3 regions of the Streptomyces sp. NPDC056883 genome follow, and region 3 is predicted to be linked to each of the others. Evidence: riboswitches for the same ligand, from Rfam matches in the RefSeq annotation. Region 3 holds a riboswitch; each other region holds the start of a gene.

Region 1 (7,964 bases), on a different contig from region 3:
AGACGGGGCGGGCGGGACCCGAGCGAGCCGGAATCGGGACACCCGCGACCCCGAGTCGCCCTGGCCCTGGCCCTGGCCAGGGCCCGCACTCCGCCGGGTCAGCCGGGTCAGCCGGGTCAGCCGGGTCAGCCGAGTCAGCCGAGCAGCGTCGACTTCAGTGCGGTCGCCGGGTCGGCCACCTTCGCCCGGTCCACCAGAGCGCCCGACTCGATGAGCCGGCGCCCCTGGGCCAGGTCGCGCGGGCGGCCCACCGCGAGGACCGCAACCAGCCGCCCCTCGCGCAGCCAGCACACCGACCAGGTGTCCGCCCCCGGGTCACCGCGCCACAGCATCGCGTCCGCGTCGCCGTGATGGCCCGCGTACTGCACGAAGCGGCCGAACTGCTCCGACCAGAAATACGGGACCGGGTCGTAGACCTGCTCCCCGGAGCCCCCGGCCACGATGTCCGCCGCCACCACGCGCGGCCCCTGGAGCGCGTTGTCCCAGTGGTGCACCAGCAGCCGGGACCCGTAGCGGCCCGACGGGAACGAGGCGCAGTCCCCCACGGCGTACACCCCGGGCACCGAGGTGCGCAGCCGCTCGTCGGCGGTGACCGCTCCGTCCGGGCCGAGCTCCACGCCGGACCCGGCCAGCCATCCGGTGGCCGGCCGGGCGCCGATGCCCACCACCACCGCTCCGGCCGGCAGCGCCCGCCCGTCGGCCAGCAGGACCCGGCCCGCCTCCACGGAAGCCACCCTCGCGCCGGTCAGCAGCTCGGCGCCCGCCTCGGCGTACCACCGCCCCATCGGCTCGGCCACCTCCGCGGGCAGCGCGCCCGCCAGCACCCGGTCGGCCGCCTCGACCACCGTCACGGCGCAGCCCGCCTCGCGGGCGGCCGTGGCGAATTCCGCGCCGATCCAGCCGGCCCCGACCACGACCACCGCCGAGCCGGCCGCCAGGACGGGCCGCAGCCGGGCGGCGTCGTCCAGGGTGCGCAGCAGGTGGACCCCGGGGACACCGTCCGCGCCGGGCAGGGTCAGCGGGAGGGCGCCGGTCGCCAGCACGAGGACCTCGTACGGGACCGGTCCGGCCTCGGTGTCCACCTCGCGGTCGGCGGGCCGCAGCCCGGTGACCTCGACCCCCAGCCGGAGCTCGATGCCAAGCTCCTCGAAGTCGACGTCGAAGGCCGAGTCCTCCGCCTTGCCGAGGAGCACCGCCTTGGACAGCGGGGGCCGGTCGTAGGGCTGGTGGGGTTCGGCCCCCAGCAGGGTGACGGGGCCGGTCCAGCCCTGCTCCCGGAGGGCGACCGCGGTCTGGACCCCGGCCATCCCGGCGCCGACGATCACCACGCCGCGCCGAGTCTCTTCCACCTGCTGCGTCTGCTGTTGCGTCTGCTCGCTCACGCCGCCCACCCTAATCAACTGACGGTCCGTCAGGAATAGTGGATGGCGACCCGTCCGGGATCCGGGCGGGAGCCCGGCGGGAGCCCTGCCACGGCCGGACCGGCACCGCCGCCGGGGAGGCAGCCTTACCGGCCGTCGGCCTCGGCGTTACTCTGACACCGAACCTATCGCGGGAGTCCGGGCGCACCGGGCTGAGAGGGAGGCTGGCCGGCCTCCGACCGTACGAACCTGATCCGGGTCATGCCGGCGAAGGGAGGGGCTGGACGCCCATGCATTCATTCAGGAACGGCCGGAGTCCCGGCTACGACGTCCTCGTCATCGGGGGCGGCATCATCGGCCTGGTCACCGCCTGGCGGGCGGCCCGGCGCGGGCTGCGCACCGCGCTGGCCGATCCGGCCCCCGGCGGCGGCGCCGCCCAGGTCGCGGCCGGCATGCTGGCCGCCGTCACCGAGCTTCACTACGGCGAGGAGACCCTGCTCGGGCTCAACCTCGCCTCCGCCGCCCGCTACCCCGAGTTCGCCGCCGAGCTCGCCGAAGCCAGCGGCGGCATGGACATCGGCTACCGCGCCTGCGGCACCCTCGCCGTCGCCCTCGACGCCGACGACCGGCTGCACCTGCGCGAACTGCACGCCCTCCAGCGCCGCTGCGGCCTGGAGTCCGACTGGCTGACCGGCCGCGAGTGCCGCCGCCTGGAACCGATGCTGGCGCCGGGCGTACGCGGCGGCCTGCGCGTGGACGGCGACCACCAGGTCGACCCCCGCCGCCTCGCGGCCGCCCTGCTGGCCGCCTGCGAACGGGCCGGGGTCGCCCTGCACCGCGCCGGGGCGGCGCGCCTGCTGACCGCCGCCGACCGGGCCTGCGGCGCGGTCCTCGACGACGCGGACGGTACGGAGCTGCGCGCCGACCAGGTGGTGCTGGCGGCGGGCTCGCTCAGCGGCCGGCTGGACGGCGTACCGCCCGAGGCCGTGGCGCCCGTACGGCCGGTGAAGGGCCAGGTGCTGCGCCTCGCGGTGCCGCCCTCGTACGCCCCGTTCCTGTCACGGACCGTACGGGCCGTGGTGCGCGGCAGCCACGTCTACCTGGTCCCCCGCGAGAACGGCGAGCTCGTCGTCGGCGCCACCAGCGAGGAACTCGGCTGGGACACCACCGTCACCGCGGGCGGGGTCTACGAACTCCTGCGCGACGCCCACGAACTGGTGCCCGGAATCACCGAACTCCCCCTGGTGGAGACCCGGGCCGGGCTGCGGCCCGGATCGCCGGACAACGCCCCCCTCCTCGGCCCGACCGACCTCCCCGGCCTCCACCTGGCCACCGGCCACTACCGCAACGGGGTCCTGCTGACGCCCCTGACCGGGGACGTGATGGCGGACCTGCTGACCACCGGCGAACTCCCGGAAATCGCCCGCCCCTTCACCCCGCGCCGCTTCGCCGTCACGCCCACCCTCACGCGACAGGAGTCGTTCGCATGACCATTTCCGTCTCCGTCAACGGCGAGCCGCGCGAGATCGCGGACGGGACCAAGCTCGCCGCCGTGATCGCCACCCTCACCGAAGCCACCAAGGGGGTCGCGGCCGCCCTCAACGAGACCGTGGTGCCGCGCGGCCAGTGGCCGTACACCTCCGTGACCGACGGCGACCGCGTCGAGGTCCTCACCGCAGTCCAGGGAGGCTGAGCACATGGCGGACACGTATGACATCTCCGACGACGCCTTCACCCTCGCCGGCCGGACCTTCTCCTCGCGCCTGATCATGGGCACCGGCGGGGCGCCGAGCCTGGACATCCTGGAACGGGCGCTGGTCGCGTCCGGCACGGAACTCACCACGGTCGCGATGCGGCGCCTCGACCCGACGGTGCAGGGCTCGGTCCTGTCCGTCCTGAACCGCCTCGGCATCGCGGTCCTCCCCAACACCGCGGGCTGCTTCACGGCCGGCGAAGCCGTCCTGACGGCGCGCCTCGCCCGGGAGGCCCTCGGCACGGACTGGATCAAACTGGAGGTGGTCGCGGACGAACGCACCCTCCTCCCGGACGGGGTCGAACTGCTCGACGCCGCCGAAACCCTGGTCGACGAGGGCTTCACGGTCCTCCCGTACACGAACGACGACCCGGTCCTCGCCCGCAAACTGGAGGACGTGGGCTGCGCGGCGATCATGCCGCTCGGCTCCCCCATCGGCTCCGGCATGGGCATCCGCAACCCGCACAACTTCGAGCTGATCACCGAGCGCGCAGGCGTCCCCGTCATCCTCGACGCGGGCGCCGGAACGGCCTCGGACGTGGCCCTGGCCATGGAACTGGGCTGCGCGGCGGTCATGCTCGCCTCGGCGGTGACCCGGGCGCAGCTCCCCGTCCTGATGGCCGCGGCCATGCGCGACGCGGTCACGGCGGGCCGCCTGGCCCACCGCGCGGGCCGCATCCCCCAACGCCGCTTCGCAGAAGCCTCCTCCCCGGTGGAGGGCCGAGCCACCCTGGACCCGGAACGCCCGGCGTTCTGAGCGGGCGGCGGTACGGGGCCTGGCGGGTGGGGGGCCTGATGCCGTACGGGCCCTCCGTGGGCGGGGCCTTCACCCCCTCGCGCTCCACCCCCGGCCGGTGGCTGCCCACCCGCCGCCCCCTCGGGACCGGACAGGCCCGGGACCGCCCAGCGCGGCGGAACCGAGGGATGGGCGGGACGGGGGCCGGCCGGAGGCTTCGGGAGGTTTGGGGTTTTCCGGCAGCCTCATCGTCCTTCCGCGTCGGGCCGGCCTGTCAAGGGCGCTCCCTGCGGTCGCGTCGCTTCGCGACGGCCTTCGGCCGCCCTTGACAGACCGACCCGCCACGGAAAAACGAAGGCAGCCGGAAAACCCCAAAAGAACGGGCGGGTCAGAGAGACATGGACGGCCCAGCAGGAAGGTGCGGCCAAACACCACAGGGCCCACCCCGAGCCCCGGCACCCATAAGCCGCCCGCGCCGGCGGCGGGCGCATCAGATCGCTACACGCATCCCCCGGCTCAGCGACTGACCGCCGTCACGAGCCAACCTCTCAAACGCGTCCCCACCGCTTCGATCTAGGCGTCGAAGGGTGGCGGGTGGGCAGGCACAGGGGCCGGGTGGAGCGCGAGGGGGTGGGAGCCCCGCGCGCGGGGGACCCGTGCCGCCCCACGTCACAGGTGCGCTGCAACCCTCCGGGGCCGGGACGGGGGGCGAGTCGGCCCTCGTAGAATCTCCGGGTGGACACGACCCTGGATGACCCCCTCGTCGGGCAGACGCTCGACGGCCGCTACCGCGTGGACGCCCGTATCGCGGCCGGCGGCATGGCCACGGTCTACCGGGCCGTCGACACCCGGCTGGACCGGGTCCTCGCGCTGAAGGTGATGCACCCGGCCCTCGCCGCCGACCCCGGCTTCGTCGACCGGTTCATCCGGGAGGCCAAGTCCGTGGCCCGGCTCGCCCATCCCAACGTCGTGGCCGTCTTCGACCAGGGCACGCACGGGCCGTACACGTACCTCGCCATGGAGTACGTGTCCGGCTGCACCCTGCGCGATGTGCTCCGCGAGCGCGGCGCGCTCCAGCCCCGAGCAGCCCTCGACATCCTCGAACCGGTGCTCGCCGCCCTCGGCGCCGCGCACCGCGCCGGCTTCGTGCACCGGGACATGAAGCCCGAGAACGTGCTGATCGGCGACGACGGCCGGGTCAAGGTCGCCGACTTCGGGCTGGTCCGGTCCGTGGACTCCGTGACCAATACCACCGGGTCCGTCCTCGGCACCGTCTCCTATCTCGCTCCCGAGCAGATCGAGAACGGCGTCACCGACACCCGCGTGGACGTCTACGCCTGCGGCGTCGTGTTCTACGAGATGCTCACCGGCTCCAAGCCGCACACCGGCGCCAACCCGGCCCAGGTGCTCTACCAGCACCTCAACGAGGACGTCCCGCCGCCGTCGGCCGCCGTCCCCGGGCTCCCCGTCGCGCTCGACGAGCTCGTCGCCCAGGCCACCGCGCGCCACCCCGATCTGCGTCCCTACGACGCGGCCGCCCTCCTCGCGCTGGCCATAGGGGCCCGTGCCCAGCTCTCCGACTCCGAGCTGGACGCCGTACCGCCGCAGGCCCGGGCCACGGAGCGGACCGCCGCCGAGGACCGCACCGGCGTGATCCCCCGCCCGGTGACCACACACGCTTCGCACGCCGAGCCGGTGTCCCACACCTCCCGGCTGGCGGCTCCGCCCCTGCCCCCGGCGCCCGCGCCGGCGGCCTCCCGGATCCGCCGGCCCGGCGTGCTGCTCGTCGTCCTCGGCGTCCTGCTCTTCCTCGGCCTCGGTACGGGGGTCTGGTACATCAGCTCCGGCCAGTTCACGAAGGTCCCCAACCTGCTCGGCAAGACCGAGGCGGAGGCCAAGTCCCAGCTGTCGGCGGCCGGGCTCGGGGTGAAGCGGGTCGACCGGAAGTTCAGCGCGGCCTTCGACAAGGGGACCGTGATGAACACCGACCCCGCCGGCGGCAAGCGCATCCGCGGCAACGGCGCGGTGACGCTCACCATCTCGCGCGGACCCGAGGTCGTCGTCGTACCCGACCTCAAGGGCAAGCCCCTGGAGGCCGCGAAGGCCGAGCTGACCTCGGTCGGCCTGACGCCGGGGGCCGTCACGCAGGCCTTCAGCCAGGACGTCGCGCAGGGCTCGGTGATCAGCACGGACCCGACGGGCGGCCAGAAGCGGTCCCTCGACACCCTGGTCGCGATGGTGGTCAGCAAGGGCCGCCCGGTGCCGGTCCCGCGCGTCACGGGAACCTCCCTCGACCAGGCCCGTTCCACCCTGGAGGGCCTCGGCCTGAAGGTGGAGACGGCCCCGGAGGAGGTCAACTCTCCCTTCCCCGCCGGTACGGTCGCCAACCAGTCGATCGGCGCCGGCAGCCAGGCCGCCGCGGGTGACACCGTCACCCTCACCGTGTCCAAGGGGCCCCGCCAGATCCCGGTCCCGGACGTCACCGGCCAGGAGGCCGACGCGGCCCGCAAGACCCTGGAGGGGCTGGGCTTCAAGGTCAAGGTCGACAAGCCCTTCCTCTCCTTCAGCAACACCGTCGACTCCCAGTCGGTCCCCGCGGGCCAGAACGCCGCCGAGGGCAGCACCATCACCATCAGGACCAAGGGGCTGTAACAGCACGCCATGAACAACAATTCAACATGCCGCAATCCGGTCGGCGGGCACGTGCCCGTCGCGGGCGGGCTGGCCTCGGTCGGGCTGGCGTACGCCCGCGAGATGGGTGCCGAGGCCGTTCAGGTCTTCGTCGCCAATCCGCGCGGCTGGGCCACCCCGGTCGGCAATCCCGCCCAGGACGAGCTGTTCCGCGAGGCCTGCGCGACCGAGGGGATCCCGGCCTACGTCCATGCCCCGTATCTGATCAACTTCGGCTCGCACACCGAGGCCACCGTCGAGAAGTCCGTGGAATCGCTGCGGCACTCGCTGCGCCGGGCCCGCGCGATCGGCGCGCTCGGGGTGGTCGTGCACACCGGCTCGGCGACCGGGGGCCGGCCGCGCGAGGCGGCGTACGCGCAGGTCAGGGAGCACATGTTGCCACTGCTGGACGAGCTGACGCATGACGACGACCCCTTCCTGCTGCTGGAGTCCACGGCCGGGCAGGGTTCCTCGCTGTGCTCGACCGCCGAGGAGTTCGGCCCGTACTTCGACGCCCTCGACCGGCATCCGATGCTGGGGATCTGCCTCGACACCTGCCACATCTTCGCGGCCGGGCACGATCTGGCGGAGCCGGGCGGGACGAAGCAGACGCTGGACCTGCTGGTGGACACGGTGGGCGAGGGCCGGCTGAAGCTGGTGCACGCCAACGACTCCAAGGAGGGCGTGGGCGCCCACAAGGACCGGCACGCGCAGATCGGTCAGGGGCACATCGGCCGGGACGCCTTCGCCGAGCTGTTCACGCATCCGGCGATGGAGGGTGTCCCGCTGATCATCGAGACGCCCGGTGGCAAGGAAGGGCACGCGGCGGACGTGGCGCTGCTGAAGGAGCTGCGCGAGCTCGGCTGATCCGTTGATCCATTGACCCGTTGAGGAATACCCCTGGGGGGTATACGGTTCTGTCATATCGACCGACAGAGCCGCTATCCGGCGTTCCTCGCCAGGGGGTTGTCATGGAACACGCGCACGAGCAGCAGCACGAGCACGAGCAGCACCACGGACAGCACCACGAGCACGAGCAGCACCACGACCACGGCCACCACCACACCACCTCCGGCGGCAAGGTCACCTGGGCCGCCGCCGCGCAGGCCACGCTCCACTGCCTCACCGGGTGCGCCATCGGCGAAGTGCTCGGCATGGTCATCGGGACGGCGCTGGGCTGGGGGAACGCCCCGACGATGGTCCTCGCGATCGTCCTCGCGTTCTTCTTCGGCTACGCGCTCACCCTGCGCGGGGTCCGCGCCGCCGGCCTGGACTTCCGTACGGCCATTCGGGTGGCGTTGGCGGCGGACACCCTCTCCATCGCCGTCATGGAAGTGATCGACAACGGGGTGATCCTGCTCTGGCCCGGAGCCATGGACGCGATGCTGTCGGACGCGCTGTTCTGGACTGCGCTCGCGATCGCGTTCGCGGTGGCCTTCGTCGT
Region 2 (7,964 bases), on a different contig from region 3:
GCGGTGGCTGGGTGGCATGCTCACCAACTTCTCCACCGTCTACAAGCGCCTTCAGCGTCTGAAGGAGCTTGAGGCGATCGACTTCGAGGACGTCGCCGCCTCGGGTCTCACCAAGAAGGAGCTCCTGGTCCTCTCTCGCGAGAAGATCAAGCTGGAGAAGACCCTCGGTGGTATCCGCGAGATGTCGAAGGTTCCCAGCGCGGTCTGGATCGTCGACACCAAGAAGGAGCACATCGCCGTCGGTGAGGCGCGCAAGCTCCACATCCCGGTCGTCGCGATCCTCGACACCAACTGCGACCCCGACGAGGTCGACTACAAGATCCCGGGCAACGACGACGCGATCCGCTCCGTCACCCTGCTCACCCGCGTGATCGCCGACGCCGTCGCCGAGGGCCTCATCGCCCGTTCCGGTGCCGCCACTGGTGACTCGAAGCCGGGCGAGAAGGCCGCCGCCGAGCCGCTCGCCGAGTGGGAGCGCGACCTGCTCGAGGGCGAGAAGAAGGCTGACGACGCTGAGGCCGCTCCGGCCGAGGCCGCTCCGGCTGAGGCCGCTGTCGAGACCCCCGCCGTCGAGGCTGAGGTCGTCGCCGAGGCCGTCGTCGAGGCTCCGGCCGCCGACGCCGAGCAGGCCTGACCCACTGAGAGCGCCCGGCGTTCATGCGCCGGGCACTCGCAGCACGGACGATGACGGCGGGGGAGCCGCACGCCACAAGCGTGCCTCCTCCGCCGTTCACCCGTAGATCTACGACTTCGAGAGAGAATCACAGACTCATGGCGAACTACACCGCCGCTGACGTCAAGAAGCTCCGCGAGCTCACCGGCGTCGGCATGCTTGACTGCAAGAACGCTCTGGTCGAGGCCGACGGCGACGTCGACAAGGCCGTCGAGGCGCTCCGTATCAAGGGTCAGAAGGGCGTCGCCAAGCGCGAAGGCCGTTCTGCCGAGAACGGTGCCGTCGTCTCCGTCATCTCCGACGACAACACCTCCGGTGTCCTCGTCGAGCTGAAGTGCGAGACGGACTTCGTCGCCAAGGGCGACAAGTTCCTGGCCGTCACCGAAGAGCTGGCCGCGCACGTCGCCGCGACCTCGCCGGCCGACATCGAGGCGCTGCTCGCGTCCGAGATCGCCCCCGGCAAGACCGTGCAGGCGTTCGTCGACGAGGCCAACGCCAACCTCGGCGAGAAGATCGTCCTGGACCGCTTCGCGCAGTTCACCGGCGGTTACGTCTCGGCGTACATGCACCGCACGATGCCCGACCTGCCGTTCCAGATCGGTGTCCTTGTCGAGCTCGACAAGGAGAACGCCGAGGTCGCCCGCGGCGTCGCGCAGCACATCGCCGCGTTCGCGCCGAAGTGGCTGTCCGCCGAGGACGTTCCGGCCGAGGTCGTCGAGTCCGAGCGTCGCGTGGCCGAAGAGGTCACCCGCGCCGAGGGCAAGCCGGAGGCCGCGCTGCCGAAGATCGTCGAGGGTCGTGTCAACGGCTTCTTCCGCGACAACACGCTGCTTGGCCAGGCGTACGCCCTGGACGCCAAGAAGTCCGTCCAGAAGGTTCTGGACGAGGCCGGTGTCACCCTGGTGCGCTTCTCGCGCATCAAGGTCGGCATCTGAGTCCGTCCGTACGCGACGGACACCGGACCCCGGTAGGGTCTGAAGCAGTCGCCCGCGTTCGCGCAGGGCGACCGCAGATCTGACGAGGAGGCCATTGCCGTAGAGGGAACCGCGAGGACCCACCGGCAATGGCCTTCTTCGTATGTGCACGAGGAGATCTCCATGAATCAGGGCGTGGACACCCACACCGCTTCCGACGACAAGAGCGACCAGGACAAGAAGGGCCGCCGCTTCATGCTGAAGCTGTCGGGCGAGGCCTTCTCCGGTGGCGGAGGACTGGGCGTCGACCCCGACGTAGTCCACGCCATCGCCCGCGAGATCGCCGCGGTGGTCCGCGACGGCGCGGAGATCGCCGTGGTGATCGGCGGCGGCAACTTCTTCCGCGGCGCCGAACTCCAGCAGCGCGGCATGGACCGGGCCCGGTCCGACTACATGGGCATGCTCGGTACGGTCATGAACTGCCTTGCCCTCCAGGACTTCCTGGAGAAGGAGGGCATCGACTCCCGCGTCCAGACGGCCATCACCATGGGCCAGGTCGCCGAGCCGTACATCCCGCTCCGCGCCGTCCGCCACCTGGAGAAGGGCCGCGTCGTCATCTTCGGCGCCGGCATGGGCATGCCCTACTTCTCCACCGACACCACGGCCGCCCAGCGAGCCCTGGAAATCGACGCGGAAGCCCTCCTCATGGGCAAGAACGGCGTCGACGGGGTCTACGACTCCGACCCCAAGAAGAACCCGGACGCGGTGAAGTTCGACGCGCTGGAGTACAGCGAGGTGCTGTCGCGCGACCTCAAGGTCGCCGATGCCACCGCCATCACGCTGTGCCGCGACAACAAGCTGCCGATCCTGGTCTTCGAGCTGCTCGCCGAGGGCAATATCGCGCGAGCCGTCAAGGGTGAGAAGATCGGCACGCTCGTGAGCGACCAGGGCACCCGGGCCTGAGCAGGCCCCGTCCGCCTGAACCATCCATTTCTGACATGCAGGAGCACGTGGTGACCGAAGAGATCCTCCTCGAGGCCGAGGAGAAGATGGAAAAGGCCGTCGTCGTCGCCAAGGAAGACTTCGCCGCGATTCGCACCGGTCGTGCGCACCCGGCGATGTTCAACAAGATCGTGGCGGAGTACTACGGCGCCATCACGCCCATCAACCAGCTCGCCTCCTTCTCGGTCCCCGAGCCGCGCATGGCGATCGTGACCCCGTTCGACAAGAGCGCCCTGCGCAACATCGAGACGGCCATCCGCGACTCCGACCTGGGCGTCAACCCCAGCAACGACGGCAGCATCATCCGGGTGACCTTCCCCGAGCTGACGCAGGACCGGCGCAAGGAGTACATCAAGGTCGCGCGCACCAAGGCCGAGGACTCCAAGGTGTCGATCCGCGCCATTCGCCGCAAGGCGAAGGACGCCCTCGACAAGCTCGTCAAGGACAAGGAAGCCGGCGAGGACGAGGTGCGCCGCGCCGAGAAGGAGCTCGACGACACCACCGCGAAGTACGTCGCGCAGGTGGACGAGCTCCTGAAGCACAAGGAAGCCGAGCTCCTCGAAGTCTGATGAACGACACTTCCTGGCAGCCGGAGCCGGTTCCGGCGGGTCCCGCCTACGATGCGCTGGTGGGCCCGCACACTCGGCCCATGCCCATCGTGCCCGATGCCGCCGGCCGTGACTTCGACGACCGGGAAGCACGCGATCGGGGGGCCGCCGCTGACGGCGGCTCCCTCTTCCGCGCCGAGACGCCGCCGCAGGAGCCCATGCCCAGCCCCCCGCCGACCCCGCCTTCGCCGGCACCTCAGGACGCCTCGCCCCCGCCTCAGAAGAAGCGGGCCGGGCGGGACCTGCGCGCCGCCATAGGGGTCGGAGTGGGCCTCGGCGCGGTGATCTTCGCCTCGCTGCTCATCGTCAAGGCCGTCTTCGTCGGCGTCGTCGTCGTGGCGGTCGTCGTCGGCCTGTGGGAGCTGACCTCCCGGCTCCAGGAGAAGAAGGGCATCAAGGCCCCGCTGGTCCCGCTCGCCATCGGCGGTGCGGCCATGGTCATCGCCGGATACGTCCGCGGTGCCGAGGGTGCCTGGGTGGCCATGGCGCTGACGGTGCTGGCCGTCCTCGTCTGGCGGATGACCGAGCCGCCCGAGGACTACCTCAAGGACGTCACGGCGGGTGCCTTCGCGGCGTTCTACGTGCCTTTCCTGGCCACCTTCGTCGCGATGCTGCTCACCGCCGACGACGGGCCGCAGCGGGTGATCACCTTCCTGCTCCTGACGGTGGTCAGCGACACCGGGGCCTACGCGGTCGGCTGGCGCTTCGGCAAGACCAAGCTCGCCCCGCGCATCAGCCCCGGAAAGACCCGCGAGGGGCTCTTCGGAGCGGTGGCCTTCGCGATGGCGGCCGGCGCGCTGTGCATGGAGTTCCTGATCGTCGGGGGCGTCTGGTGGCAGGGCCTGGTGCTCGGCCTCGCCGTCGCCGTCAGTGCCACGCTGGGTGACCTCGGGGAATCCATGATCAAGCGGGATCTCGGGATCAAGGACATGGGCACCCTGCTGCCGGGTCACGGCGGCATCATGGACCGGCTGGACTCCCTGCTTCCGACGGCCCCGGTGGTCTGGCTGCTGCTGGCGCTGTTCGTCGGTACCGGCTGACCTGCGAAAAGGCGCCCGTACAGGCGGGGCGGTTACTCTTGGAAGGCGCGCTGCTTCTGCGGCGCGCCTTTCGTCTTACAAGGAGTACCTGCCATGGCCCGCCCTGTTCCGGGAGAGCTCACTTTCGTCGCCCCTCGTGGAGCGAAGAAGCCGCCCCGGCACCTCGCCGACCTCACCCCCGAGGAGCGCCGGGAGGCGGTCGCCGCGATCGGTGAGAAGCCCTTCCGGGCCAAGCAGCTCTCCCAGCACTACTTCGCCCGGTACGCGCACGACCCGGCCGAGTGGACCGACATCCCCGCGGCCTCCCGCGAGAAGCTCCAGCAGGAGCTGCTGCCGGACCTGATGAACGTCATCCGCCACATCTCGTGCGATGACGACACCACCCGCAAGACCCTGTGGAAGCTGCACGACGGCACGCTCGTCGAGTCCGTGCTGATGCGTTACCCGGACCGGGTCACCATGTGCATCTCCTCGCAGGCCGGCTGCGGCATGAACTGCCCGTTCTGCGCCACCGGCCAGGCCGGTCTCGACCGCAACCTGTCGACGGCCGAGATCGTGCACCAGATCGTCGACGGCATGCGCGCCCTGCGCGACGGCGAGGTCCCCGGCGGGCCCGCCCGGCTGTCGAACATCGTCTTCATGGGCATGGGCGAGCCGCTCGCCAACTACAACCGCGTCGTCGGCGCCATCCGCCGCCTCACCGACCCGGAGCCCGACGGCCTGGGCCTGTCCCAGCGCGGGATCACCGTCTCCACCGTGGGCCTGGTCCCGGCGATGCACCGCTTCGCCGACGAGGGCTTCAAGTGCCGCCTGGCCGTCTCACTGCACGCCCCGGACGACGAGCTGCGCGACACCCTGGTCCCCGTGAACACCCGCTGGAACGTCCGCGAGGTGCTCGACGCGGCCTGGGAGTACGCGGAGAAGTCCGGCCGCCGCATCTCCATCGAGTACGCCCTGATCCGCGACATCAACGACCAGGCCTGGCGCGGCGACCTGCTCGGCAGGCTGCTCAAGGGCAAGCGCGTGCACGTCAACCTGATCCCGCTGAACCCGACGCCGGGTTCGAAGTGGACCGCCTCGCGGCCCGAGGACGAGAAGGCGTTCGTGGAGGCCATCGCCCGCCACGGCGTGCCGGTGACCGTCCGCGACACCCGCGGCCAGGAGATCGACGGCGCCTGCGGCCAGCTCGCCGCCTCGGAGCGCTGATTTCCGCCAGTTCAGGTTTGCTTTCGGCCGCGGGGTACCCTGTGGCCGAAACCAATTTCATATTCCGACAGGGGAGCGCCACAGCGCTGAGAGTGCGGTAACCGTCACCGCAGACCCTCTGAACCTCGCCCCGGTCATTCGGGGTAGGAAGTTCGGTCATCACTCAAGCTGTTGCGCCCTGCCCGGCGTCCGCTCCACAGAGCGCCGGGCGGGGCCGCGTCTTCTCCTGGACATCCCAGGAGGAATGCACCAATGAGCACCACCAAGAAGATGGCGGGCGTCGCGCTCGCGGCCGCGCTCGGCGTCACCACGCTCAGCGCCTGCGGCGGCGGAGACGCCAAGGACAAGTCCGCCGGGGCGAGCGACGCCCCGAAGTCCAAGACGATCACCCTCGTCTCGCACGACTCCTTTAACGTGACCGACACGGTCCTCAAGGAGTTCGAGCAGCAGAGCGGCTACACCGTGAAGGTCCTGAAGTCCGGCGACGCGGGCGCGGCACTGAACCAGGAGATCCTGACCAAGGGCTCCCCGCGCGGCGACGTCTTCTTCGGCGTGGACAACACGCTCCTCTCCCGGGCCCTCGACCAGGGCATCTTCACGCCGTACGAGGCCAAGGGGCTGGCCGACGTGAAGCCCGAGTTCGTGCTCGACAAGGAGCACCGGGTCACCCCCGTGGACTCCGGCGACATCTGCGTGAACTACGACAAGGCCTACTTCGCCGACAAGAAGCTCGCCCCGCCGCAGACGCTGGACGACCTGATCAAGCCGGAGTACAAGAACCTGCTGGTCACCGAGAACGCCGCGACCTCCTCGCCCGGCCTCGGCTTCCTCCTCGCCTCCGTCGGCAAGTACGGGGACGAGGGCTGGAAGGACTACTGGAGCAAGCTCAAGGCCAACGGCGTCGAGGTCGTCGACGGCTGGGAGCAGGCCTACAACGAGCGCTTCTCCGGCTCGGCCGGCGGCAAGAAGGCCAAGGGCGACCGCCCGCTGGTCGTCTCCTACGCCTCCAGCCCGCCGGTCGAGGTCCTCTACGGCGAGCCGCAGCCGGCCGAGGCCCCGACGGGCGTCGCGACGGGCACGTGCTTCCGGCAGACCGAGTTCGCGGGTCTGCTCAAGGGTGCGAAGAACGAGGCGGGCGGCAAGGCGCTCCTGGACTTCCTGATCTCCAAGAAGTTCCAGGAGGACATGCCGCTCCAGATGTTCGTGAACCCGGTGACCAAGGACGCGGTGCTGCCGGAGCTGTTCACCAAGCACGGCGTGGTCATCGAGAAGCCCGAGACGGTCGCCCCGGAGGCCATCGCCAAGAACCGTGACCAGTGGATCAAGACCTGGTCCGCCCTCGTCGTGAAGTAGGACGAGTGAGCGAGGCTGCGAAGGAGAGCGGGCGGGCCACGGCCGTCAGGCTCGGTCTGATGGCCGTGCCGCTCGTCTTCTTCGGGCTGTTCTTCGCGTACCCCGTGGCCGCGATCGTCGGGCGCGGGCTCAAGACGGACGACGGCTGGCAGTTCGGCCGGATCGGCGAGGTGCTGGCCCGGCCCGACATCGGCGACGTGCTCTGGTTCACCACCTGGCAGGCGCTCGCGTCCACGGCGCTCACGCTCCTGATCGCGCTCCCCGGCGCGTACGTCTTCGCCCGCTTCGAGTTCCCCGGCAAACAGCTGCTGCGGGCGCTCGTGACGGTGCCGTTCGTGCTGCCGACCGTCGTGGTCGGCACCGCGTTCCTGGCGCTCGTGGGGCGGAACGGTCTGATGGACGAGGTGTGGGGGATCCGCCTCGACACGACCGTCTGGGCGATCCTGCTCGCGCACGTCTTCTTCAACTACGCCGTGGTCATCCGCACGGTCGGCGGGCTGTGGGCGCAGCTGGACCCGCGCCAGGAGGAGGCCGCCCGGGTGCTGGGCGCCGGGCGGTTCGCCGCCTGGCGGCGCGTGACGCTGCCCGCGCTGGGGCCGGCCGTCGCGGCCGCCTCGCTGATGGTGTTCCTGTTCACGTTCTCCTCCTTCGGCGTCGTGCAGATCCTGGGCGGGCCCGCGTACTCCACCCTGGAGGTGGAGGTCTACCGGCAGACCGCGCAGCTCCTGGACCTGCCGACGGCCGCCGTGCTGACGATGGTGCAGTTCGCGGCCATCGGAGCGATCCTCGGCGTACACGCCTGGACCGTGCGCAAGCGGGAGACCGCGCTGCGGCTGGTCGACCCGGGGCGGACCACGCACCGGCCGCGCGGCTGGGCCCAGCGCACCCTGCTCGGCGGGGTGCTGCTGACGGTGGCGCTGCTGATCGTGGCGCCGCTCGCCGTGCTCGTGGAACGTTCCCTCGACGCCCCGGGCGGGTACGGGTTCGGCTTCTACCGGGCGCTCCAGGAAGTCGGCGCCGGTGGCGGGACCTTCCTGGTGCCGCCGCTGGAGGCGATCTGGAACTCCCTGCAGTACGCGCTCGCCGCCACCGCCATCGCGCTGGTCGTCGGCGGGCTCGCCGCCGCGGCGCTTACCCGGCGCGCGGGCCGTTTCGTACGGGGCTTCGA
Region 3 (7,964 bases):
ACATCACCGAGAACCTGAAGGTGATGGTCGTCTTCTCTCCGCCGGAAGGGTGAACGGCCCCTGGGGGACTGAGGGGCACCGAGCGGTACTGAGGGTCCGGAGCCCCGTCCCCCTAGGGGTCGGATCAGGGGACTACGAGGGCTCGCGGGCCCCCGCCGAGAGCCCTGGCCTCCTAGCATCGAGAGCAGGAGTTCAACGGCTAGACGGACTAGGAAGAGGTCGAGGACATGGAAGGCATCCGAGCGATATTCGAGGGCATGCCCTGGTGGGTCAAGTGGGTCGCCGTTCCGCTGCTGGTGCTGTTCGTCTTCGGTGGCGTGATCACCAGCATCATCGGTGCGCTCATCGGCTTCCTCTTCAAGGCGCTGCTCCTCGTGGCCCTCGTCGGAGGCCTGATCTTCGTCGTCAGGAAGTTCAAGGGCACCGAGTCGAAGTCCTCCGCCGGAGAGTGGTAGAACTGGCACAACCAGGGTCACAGCGGGATTAACCCAGCTGAGGGAACGTGAAGCGCCAAACCGCTCACAGCCCGGGAATCGGCGGATAGAGTGGCAATCTGTGCCGTTCCCTGGGCACCGAACGCCGGTACTACCGCTCTGACCTGCGGTTCTTTATTACAGCCACCGAGCACGACCCCCAGGAGTCACGGCACACGCGGGGGCGGCCCCCGCAGGGCGGGCCCCCCCAAGGCTCGCCGCCACGCCTGGGGGTGAGCTTTGTCTTCGGTTCACAATGCCGGTGTGCCGACTCTGATCGGTTCGGTGCAGCGGGCACTGAGGCTGCTCGAAGCGGTGGGTTCCCATAGTGAGGGAGCCCCGGCGAAACAACTGGCGCGCGAGGCCGGGCTCCCGCTTCCCACTGCGTACCACCTGCTGCGCACCCTGACGCACGAGGGCTATCTGCGACGGGAGAGCGGAGTCTTCGTCCTGGGGGACGCCGCGGGCCGACTGGCCGGTGGCGGACTTCAGCAGAAACGTCGCAGCATGATCCTCGACTCCCTCGCGCACTTCCGCGACGCGGTCGGGGCCCCCGTCTACTTCGCGGTCTACCGCGAGGGTGAAATCGAGGTCGTGGGCGTCTCGGACACCCCGGCGAACCCGGCCTGCGAAGAGTGGGCCGATTTCCGCGAGACCGGCCACGCGCACGCCATCGGGCAGTGCCTGCTCGGCCAGCTCGACGAGAAGACGCGCATGGACTACTACGACCGTCACCCGGTCGAGGCCATCACCGCCTACACCGTGCGGGATCTACGGGCTCTGGAGCAGCGGATCAGCTCCATGGAGCGGATGCAGCCGGTGACCGAGCGGCAGGAATACGCCCTCGGCACGGTGTGCGCGGCCATCCCCATCACGGCCGGCGACACCGCCGCGACCATGGCGATTTCTCTTCCTCTGCACCAGGAAAGTCGATTGCTGTATGCGGTCGATCGGCTACGGAGTGAAGTAGGCGCGCTGTTGAGCACCCTCTCGTTCTCTATCAGTATCTGAAAACTCACTCCTTGTGATCTGCTAGCGCTTCCACCACTCTTGTCAAGAGGGCCTTGGGGGATCATTCCTGGCCACTTCCACTACAGCGGGGTAGGCAATGCGCGAGTCGGTACAGGCAGAGGTCATGATGAGTTTCCTCGTTTCCGAGGAGCTCTCGTTCCGGATCCCGGTGGAACTCCGGTACGACGCTCGTGACCCCTACGCAGTCCGCCTGACCTTCCACCTTCCCGGAGATGCGCCCGTGACCTGGGCGTTCGGCCGGGAGCTCCTTCTCGACGGCATCAACAAGCCGTGCGGTGACGGCGATGTCCACATCGCCCCGACCGATCCGGAGGAACTGTCCGACGTCCACATCCGGCTGCAAGTAGGTGCAGACCGGGCTCTCTTCCGTGCGAGCGCGGCGCCACTCGTGGCGTTCCTCGACCGTACCGACCGGATCGTTCCGCTCGGCCAGGAGCGCAACCTCGGGGACTTCGAGGAGAACCTCGACGAGGCGCTCGACAAGATCCTCGCGGAGTCGCAGCAGAACGAGCAGAACGCGGGCTGACACGAGCCCGGCCGGACACCTCGTGACCAGGGTGCGCCGGCAAGCACCACCGCACCACGGCACACCGCACCACCGCACCACAGCACCACCGCACCACAGCACCACCGCACCACGGCACCACGGCTCAGCGTGCCGACACGCTGAGTGCTCCACCTTGCCGTTCCTCACGACCGGCCGCCTGCGCGAACTGACCCGTCGCGCCCGCCGGTCCGCCTTTCAGCGCTTGCGTCTCCGGCCCCGGCCGCCGCGGAGCGGCCCCGAGGCCGCTGTGGCCGCCGGGGATTCCGCGCGGTCCGCGGACACCACCAGCGCGGCCAGAGCCGTCGTCACGGGTACCGAGGCGACCAGTCCGATCGAGCCCACGAGGGTTCGTACGATCTCTTCCGCGACCAGCTCGCTGTTGGCCACCGACCCCATGCTGCTGTTCGCGATCGAGAACAGCAGGAGCAGCGGCAACGCCGCGCCCGCGTACGCCAGTACCAGCGTGTTGACCACCGAGGCGATGTGGTCCCGCCCGATGCGGATGCCCGCCCGGTAGAGCCCGCGCGGGCCCATCGAGGGGTCGGCCTGGTGGAGTTCCCAGACCGCCGAAGTCTGAGTGACGGTCACGTCGTCGAGTACGCCGAGCGATCCGATGATGACACCCGCAAGCAGCAAACCGCTCATGTCGATGTTCGGGTAGAGCCCGTGGATCAGCCCGGTGTTGTCGTCCGTGTTGCCGCTGAGGAACGCCCAGTCGATGAACAGCGAGCCCAGCAGGCCGATCAGCAGCAGCGAGATGATGGTGCCGAGGACCGCGACCGAGGTGCGGGCCGTCAGCCCGTGGCACATGTAGAGCGCGATCAGCATGATCGCACTGGCTCCGACCACGGCCACGACCAGCGGATTCGACCCCTGCAGGATCGCCGGGAGGATGAAGAGGGTCAGGACGGCGAAGCTGACGACGAGGGCGATGAGCGCGAACAGCCCGCGCATCCGCCCGACGAGGACCACCGAGAGGGCGAAGATGCCGGCGAGCAGGGCCATCGGCAGCTTGCGGTTCACGTCGATCACGGAGTACTGGAGATCCCGGGGCGCGTCCGGGGCGTAGGCGACCACCACGCCCTGGCCGTCCGTCAACTGTCGTGGTGCGCCCGGCTGGACGATCTCGACGAACTCCCGGCCCTTGTCGGGCCCGCTGCCGACCTTGATCGTGGCCTTCTTGCACTCGCCGTTCTGCGCGGCCAGGGCCTCGCGCCCCTCGGGGGTGGAGGTATCGCCGGTGGGCGGCACCTGCGCGGCGTTCACGGATTTGCAGTCGACGCTCTGCAGCGCGACGACCGTGCCCTGCTGGGTCTGCCGGTCGAAGCCGACCCCGGTGCGCTCGTGGCCCGGAGCACCGCCGGGCCAGAGCACCACCATGCCGATCACGACGGCGGTGGCGAAGGGGATCAGCACGGCCGCGATCACCTTGCGCAGGTGCTTCGAGACGGGGGCCGCCGGGCCGTGGCTGTGCGCATGGCCGTGGGAGTGTCCGGCAGAGGGGGCGGGCGAGTGACCGGGTTCCGCATGCGCGTGGCCTGCGTGGCCGGCGTGACCAGCGGGATCCGTGGGTTCGGTGGGGGGCTGCGGCGAGGACGTCACTGACTGATCATCGCAACAGATGAGGGGGCCCACTGTTCAGCACGCCACACATGACGCTAGCGTGGGGGCTACTTTGCACAACGCGGGAGCTCGGAGCACCGGGCTGAGAGGGCGCTGATCACCGTTCGCATTCGAATATGCGTACGGGAAGAGGCTGCGTCGACCGCCGAACCTGTTACCGGGTAATGCCGGCGTAGGGAGATTAGGTCTCATGACCATTCAGGACGCACGCACGCCTGCCGTCAGCCAGGACGCCGACGGCCAGACCGAGCGCCAGCCGGGCTGGCACAAGGGCTACGTGGCGGGCTCCCGCCCCGACATCCGGGTGCCGGTCCGCCAGGTCCACCTCACCAACGGCAAGGACGTGACGCTCTACGACACGTCCGGTCCGTACACCGACCCGCAGATCGAGACCGACGTGCGCCGGGGCCTGCCGCCGCTGCGCGAGAACTGGATCATCAGCCGCGGGGACACCGAGGAGTACGCGGGCCGCCCCGTGCGCCCCGAGGACGACGGCATCAAGCACACCTCGCCCCGCGGTGGCCTCAAGAACCTCGACGCGGTCTTCCCGGGCCGTCCGCGCCAGCCCCGCCGCGGCCGTGGCGGCGCCGCGGTCACGCAGCTCGCGTACGCCCGCCGGGGCGAGATCACCCCGGAGATGGAGTACGTCGCGATCCGCGAGAACGTCTCCCCCGAGGTCGTCCGCGAGGAGATCGCCGCAGGTCGCGCGGTCATGCCGGTCAACGTGAACCACCCCGAGATCGAGCCGATGATCATCGGCAAGCGGTTCCTGGTGAAGGTCAACGCCAACATCGGCAACTCCGCGGTCACCTCCTCGATCGAGGAGGAGGTGGACAAGATGACCTGGGCGACCAAGTGGGGCGCCGACACGGTCATGGACCTCTCGACCGGCCGCAACATCCACACCACCCGCGAGTGGGTGCTGCGCAACTCTCCCGTGCCGATCGGCACCGTGCCGCTGTACCAGGCGCTGGAGAAGGTCGACGGCAAGGCCGAGGACCTGACCTGGGAGATCTACAAGGACACGGTCATCGAGCAGGCCGAGCAGGGCGTCGACTACATGACGGTCCACGCCGGCGTGCTGCTGTCGTACGTGCCGCTGACCGCGCGCCGCAAGACCGGCATCGTCTCGCGCGGCGGCTCGATCATGGCCGCCTGGTGCCTGGCGCACCACAAGGAGAACTTCCTCTACACGAACTTCGAGGAGCTCTGCGAGATCCTCGCGGCGTACGACGTCACGTACTCCCTGGGTGACGGCCTGCGCCCCGGCTCCATCGCGGACGCCAACGACGCGGCGCAGTTCGCGGAGCTGAAGACGCTGGGCGAGCTGAACACGATCGCCAAGCGGTACAACGTGCAGACGATGATCGAGGGCCCCGGGCACGTCCCGATGCACAAGATCAAGGAGAACATCGACCTTCAGCAGGAGATCTGCGAGGAGGCGCCGTTCTACACGCTCGGCCCGCTGACCACCGACGTCGCGCCCGCGTACGACCACATCACCTCGGGCATCGGCGCCGCGATGATCGCCTGGTGGGGCACTGCGATGCTCTGCTACGTCACGCCCAAGGAGCACCTGGGCCTGCCGAACCGCGACGACGTGAAGACCGGTGTCATCACGTACAAGATCGCGGCCCACGCGGCGGACCTGGCCAAGGGCCACCCGGGCGCCCAGGAATGGGACGACGCCCTGTCGGACGCACGGTTCGAGTTCCGCTGGGAGGACCAGTTCAACCTGGCCCTCGACCCGGACACGGCCCGTGAGTTCCACGACGAGACCCTCCCGGCCGAGCCGGCCAAGACCGCGCACTTCTGCTCCATGTGCGGTCCGAAGTTCTGCTCGATGAAGATCTCCCAGGACATCCGCCGCCAGCACGGTGGCGACCTGGGCGCCGAGGAGATCGAGGCGGGCATGGCGGAGAAGTCGGCCGAGTTCGCGGCCGCGGGCAACCGCGTGTACCTGCCGCTGGCGGACTGACCTCCCGCCACCGGTACACACGGACGGCCCGCGACACCGAGGGGGGAGTCGCGGGCCGCCGTTGTGACCTGACGGGGGCGGACGGTCAGGCGAAGGCCCGGGAGGCCACGCCCAGCTTGCGCCGTGCGAACTCGAGGTTCGCGAGGACCCGGTCCTGCTGGTCGTCGGGCAGCTTGCCGCCCTGGAGCAGGAGTTCGCAGCAGTCCGAGGACTCCTGGTACTCCCCGGTCCAGTAGGCGGCCACCGCGAGTTCGTCGAGTGCGCGCCAGTCGTGCCAGGCGAACTCGACGAAGAGGATGTCGTCCGGGGGCGGCATCCGTACTGCCTGCCGGGCGAACAGGTAGGCGAGGGGCCAACGGCTTTCGAGGCGGCATTGCCGGGCGAGGTCGCCGAGGGCCTCGGCGCGTGAGGGCCGGCTCTCGTGTGCCCGCAGGTAGCGGTCCATCACCTCGGCCGACGGCCTTTGGAGGGTGACCGCGAGCCGTGCGGCGTAGAGCTGCGCGCAGTAGGTCTCCTCGGCCCAGCCGCCCATGGCCACGCGGTGGTCGTAGGCGTCGAGGGATTTCTCCGGCTCTCCCGCGTCGCGCCAGCTCTGGGCCAGGTAGAACGCGTAACGGCTGTTGCCGGGTTCCTTTGCGAGGCCTTCGGTGAGGACTTCCGCGTCGCGCAGGTACTTCGCCCGCTGACCCTCTTCCCGGAGACGGCCCCCACCGCCGACGGAGAGGATGTTGAAGCCCTCGATCACGTCGCGGACGTACTCGGTGCCGCAGTCGATGTACTCGTGGAGTACGCCCACGTACCGCCAGGGCAGCCGGGTGGAGACCAGCGCCGGCCGCCAGTGGACGATCGGACCGTCGTGCAGTGCCACCTGGTACGCGTCGAGGGTCAGGTCCGGCATGCGGAACCCGGGCCGGATCTGCATCTCGTCGTCGCCGTCGATGAACAGCAGGTAGTCCGCGCTGGAGCGCGCGAGTTCGATCGCCTCGGTGCGGCTGCCGTCGAAACCCTTCCACGGCCGGTCGTGGAGCGCGCCGGGCAGATCGGCGAAGCAGTCGCGGATGACGTCCTGGGTGCCGTCGGTGGAACCCGTGTCCACGATCACCCAGGTGTCGATCAGAGGGCGCACCGACTCCAGGCACTTCCGGATCGTCGGCGCCTCGTTCTTGACGATCATGTTCAGACAGATGGTCGGCCTCACCGCAGCACCCTCTCGTCGGACGGATCGCGGGCGACGTTAGGGAGTGCGGGCGCCGATGGGGCGGCGGCACGCCGGTGGCGCTACCGGCCGGTGGGCGGCGGCGCAGCCGTTCGGAGGCGTCTGATAAGCCGTTCTGCTGATAAACATCGCGGCCATCTCAAGATCCGGGCGGCTCCGTCCGTAAGTCCCAAGGACGTTCGAACTCGCAGCCGGGGCGCCAACCGTTCCGGCTCGCCTTCCGTTCCGAAGGAGCGCTGCAGATGAGTCGTGAGCACCAGACCAAGCTCCGCCTTGGTCCCGTCCCCCGCAATCGTGCCTGGATCGCGGGAGGTGCCCTGGCCTCGCTTTCCCTCGTACTCGTGGGCATGGCCAACCCCGTTGTCGCGGCGGTCACGCCGACGGTCACGGCCGTGAGAGCCACGACTCCGTCGGGCGGCGGCGGAGGCGAGGACTGCGAGCCGCACGACGGACCGCCACAGGACTGGAGCCGGGGCGGCGGGGACGACGACGAGCACGGCGGCTGGCGCGAAGACGAGGGGCGCGACCACGACGGGCGCGACCAAGAGGGGCGCGACCACCACGACGGCCACGACCACGGCTGCCCGCCGGCCGGCGCGACGGGGCCGACGGGGCCGACGGGCCCGGCAGGTCCCGGCGGCGCGACGGGTGCGACGGGTGCGACGGGAGCCAGCGGCGCGACGGGAGCCAGCGGCGCGACGGGCGCCACCGGTGCCGACGGCGCCACGGGCGCGACCGGCACAGCAGGTGCGGATGGGGCGACGGGGCCGACCGGACCGACCGGGCCGACCGGTGCCGATGGTGCGACGGGCGCCGATGGTGCGACGGGTACTGACGGTGCGACCGGTGCGACGGGTGCCGATGGTGCGACCGGTGCGACGGGTGCTGACGGTGCGACGGGCGCGACGGGTGCCGATGGTGCGACCGGTGCGACGGGTGCTGACGGTGCGACGGGCGCGACGGGTGCTGACGGTGCGACCGGTGCGACGGGTGCTGACGGTGCGACCGGTGCGACGGGTGCTGACGGTGCGACCGGTGCGACGGGTGCCGATGGTGCGACCGGTGCCACGGGTGCCGATGGCGCGACCGGTGCCA

The links. A riboswitch is a leader RNA that binds a small molecule or an ion and turns the genes downstream of it on or off. The one in region 3 is predicted to bind thiamine pyrophosphate.
Region 1: another riboswitch for thiamine pyrophosphate. It lies ahead of thiO (glycine oxidase ThiO); the one in region 3 lies ahead of thiC (phosphomethylpyrimidine synthase ThiC).
Region 2: another riboswitch for thiamine pyrophosphate. It lies ahead of ACFRU2_RS36930 (thiamine ABC transporter substrate binding subunit); the one in region 3 lies ahead of thiC (phosphomethylpyrimidine synthase ThiC).

Annotation. Positions count from the first base shown of each region.
Region 1 is NZ_JBHUBS010000034.1:16,153-24,116, reverse strand. Features, by position in the region: gene ACFRU2_RS40810 (NAD(P)/FAD-dependent oxidoreductase) at 135-1,382, opposite strand; TPP riboswitch at 1,542-1,654, shown strand; gene thiO (glycine oxidase ThiO) at 1,652-2,851, shown strand; gene thiS (sulfur carrier protein ThiS) at 2,848-3,054, shown strand; gene ACFRU2_RS40795 (thiazole synthase) at 3,059-3,871, shown strand; gene pknB (Stk1 family PASTA domain-containing Ser/Thr kinase) at 4,586-6,502, shown strand; gene ACFRU2_RS40785 (deoxyribonuclease IV) at 6,512-7,387, shown strand; gene ACFRU2_RS40780 (DUF4396 domain-containing protein) at 7,492-7,964, shown strand, end outside.
Region 2 is NZ_JBHUBS010000023.1:128,331-136,294, forward strand. Features, by position in the region: gene rpsB (30S ribosomal protein S2) at 1-634, shown strand, start outside; gene tsf (translation elongation factor Ts) at 772-1,608, shown strand; gene pyrH (UMP kinase) at 1,771-2,550, shown strand; gene frr (ribosome recycling factor) at 2,601-3,158, shown strand; gene ACFRU2_RS36920 (phosphatidate cytidylyltransferase) at 3,158-4,237, shown strand; gene rlmN (23S rRNA (adenine(2503)-C(2))-methyltransferase RlmN) at 4,331-5,443, shown strand; TPP riboswitch at 5,503-5,611, shown strand; gene ACFRU2_RS36930 (thiamine ABC transporter substrate binding subunit) at 5,696-6,796, shown strand; gene ACFRU2_RS36935 (ABC transporter permease) at 6,856-7,964, shown strand, end outside.
Region 3 is NZ_JBHUBS010000014.1:140,996-148,959, reverse strand. Features, by position in the region: gene ACFRU2_RS29490 (cupin domain-containing protein) at 1-53, shown strand, start outside; gene ACFRU2_RS29485 (DUF5326 family protein) at 237-455, shown strand; gene ACFRU2_RS29480 (IclR family transcriptional regulator) at 747-1,484, shown strand; gene ACFRU2_RS29475 (SsgA family sporulation/cell division regulator) at 1,582-2,031, shown strand; gene ACFRU2_RS29470 (YibE/F family protein) at 2,248-3,654, opposite strand; TPP riboswitch at 3,727-3,871, shown strand; gene thiC (phosphomethylpyrimidine synthase ThiC) at 3,866-5,653, shown strand; gene ACFRU2_RS29460 (glycosyltransferase) at 5,739-6,851, opposite strand.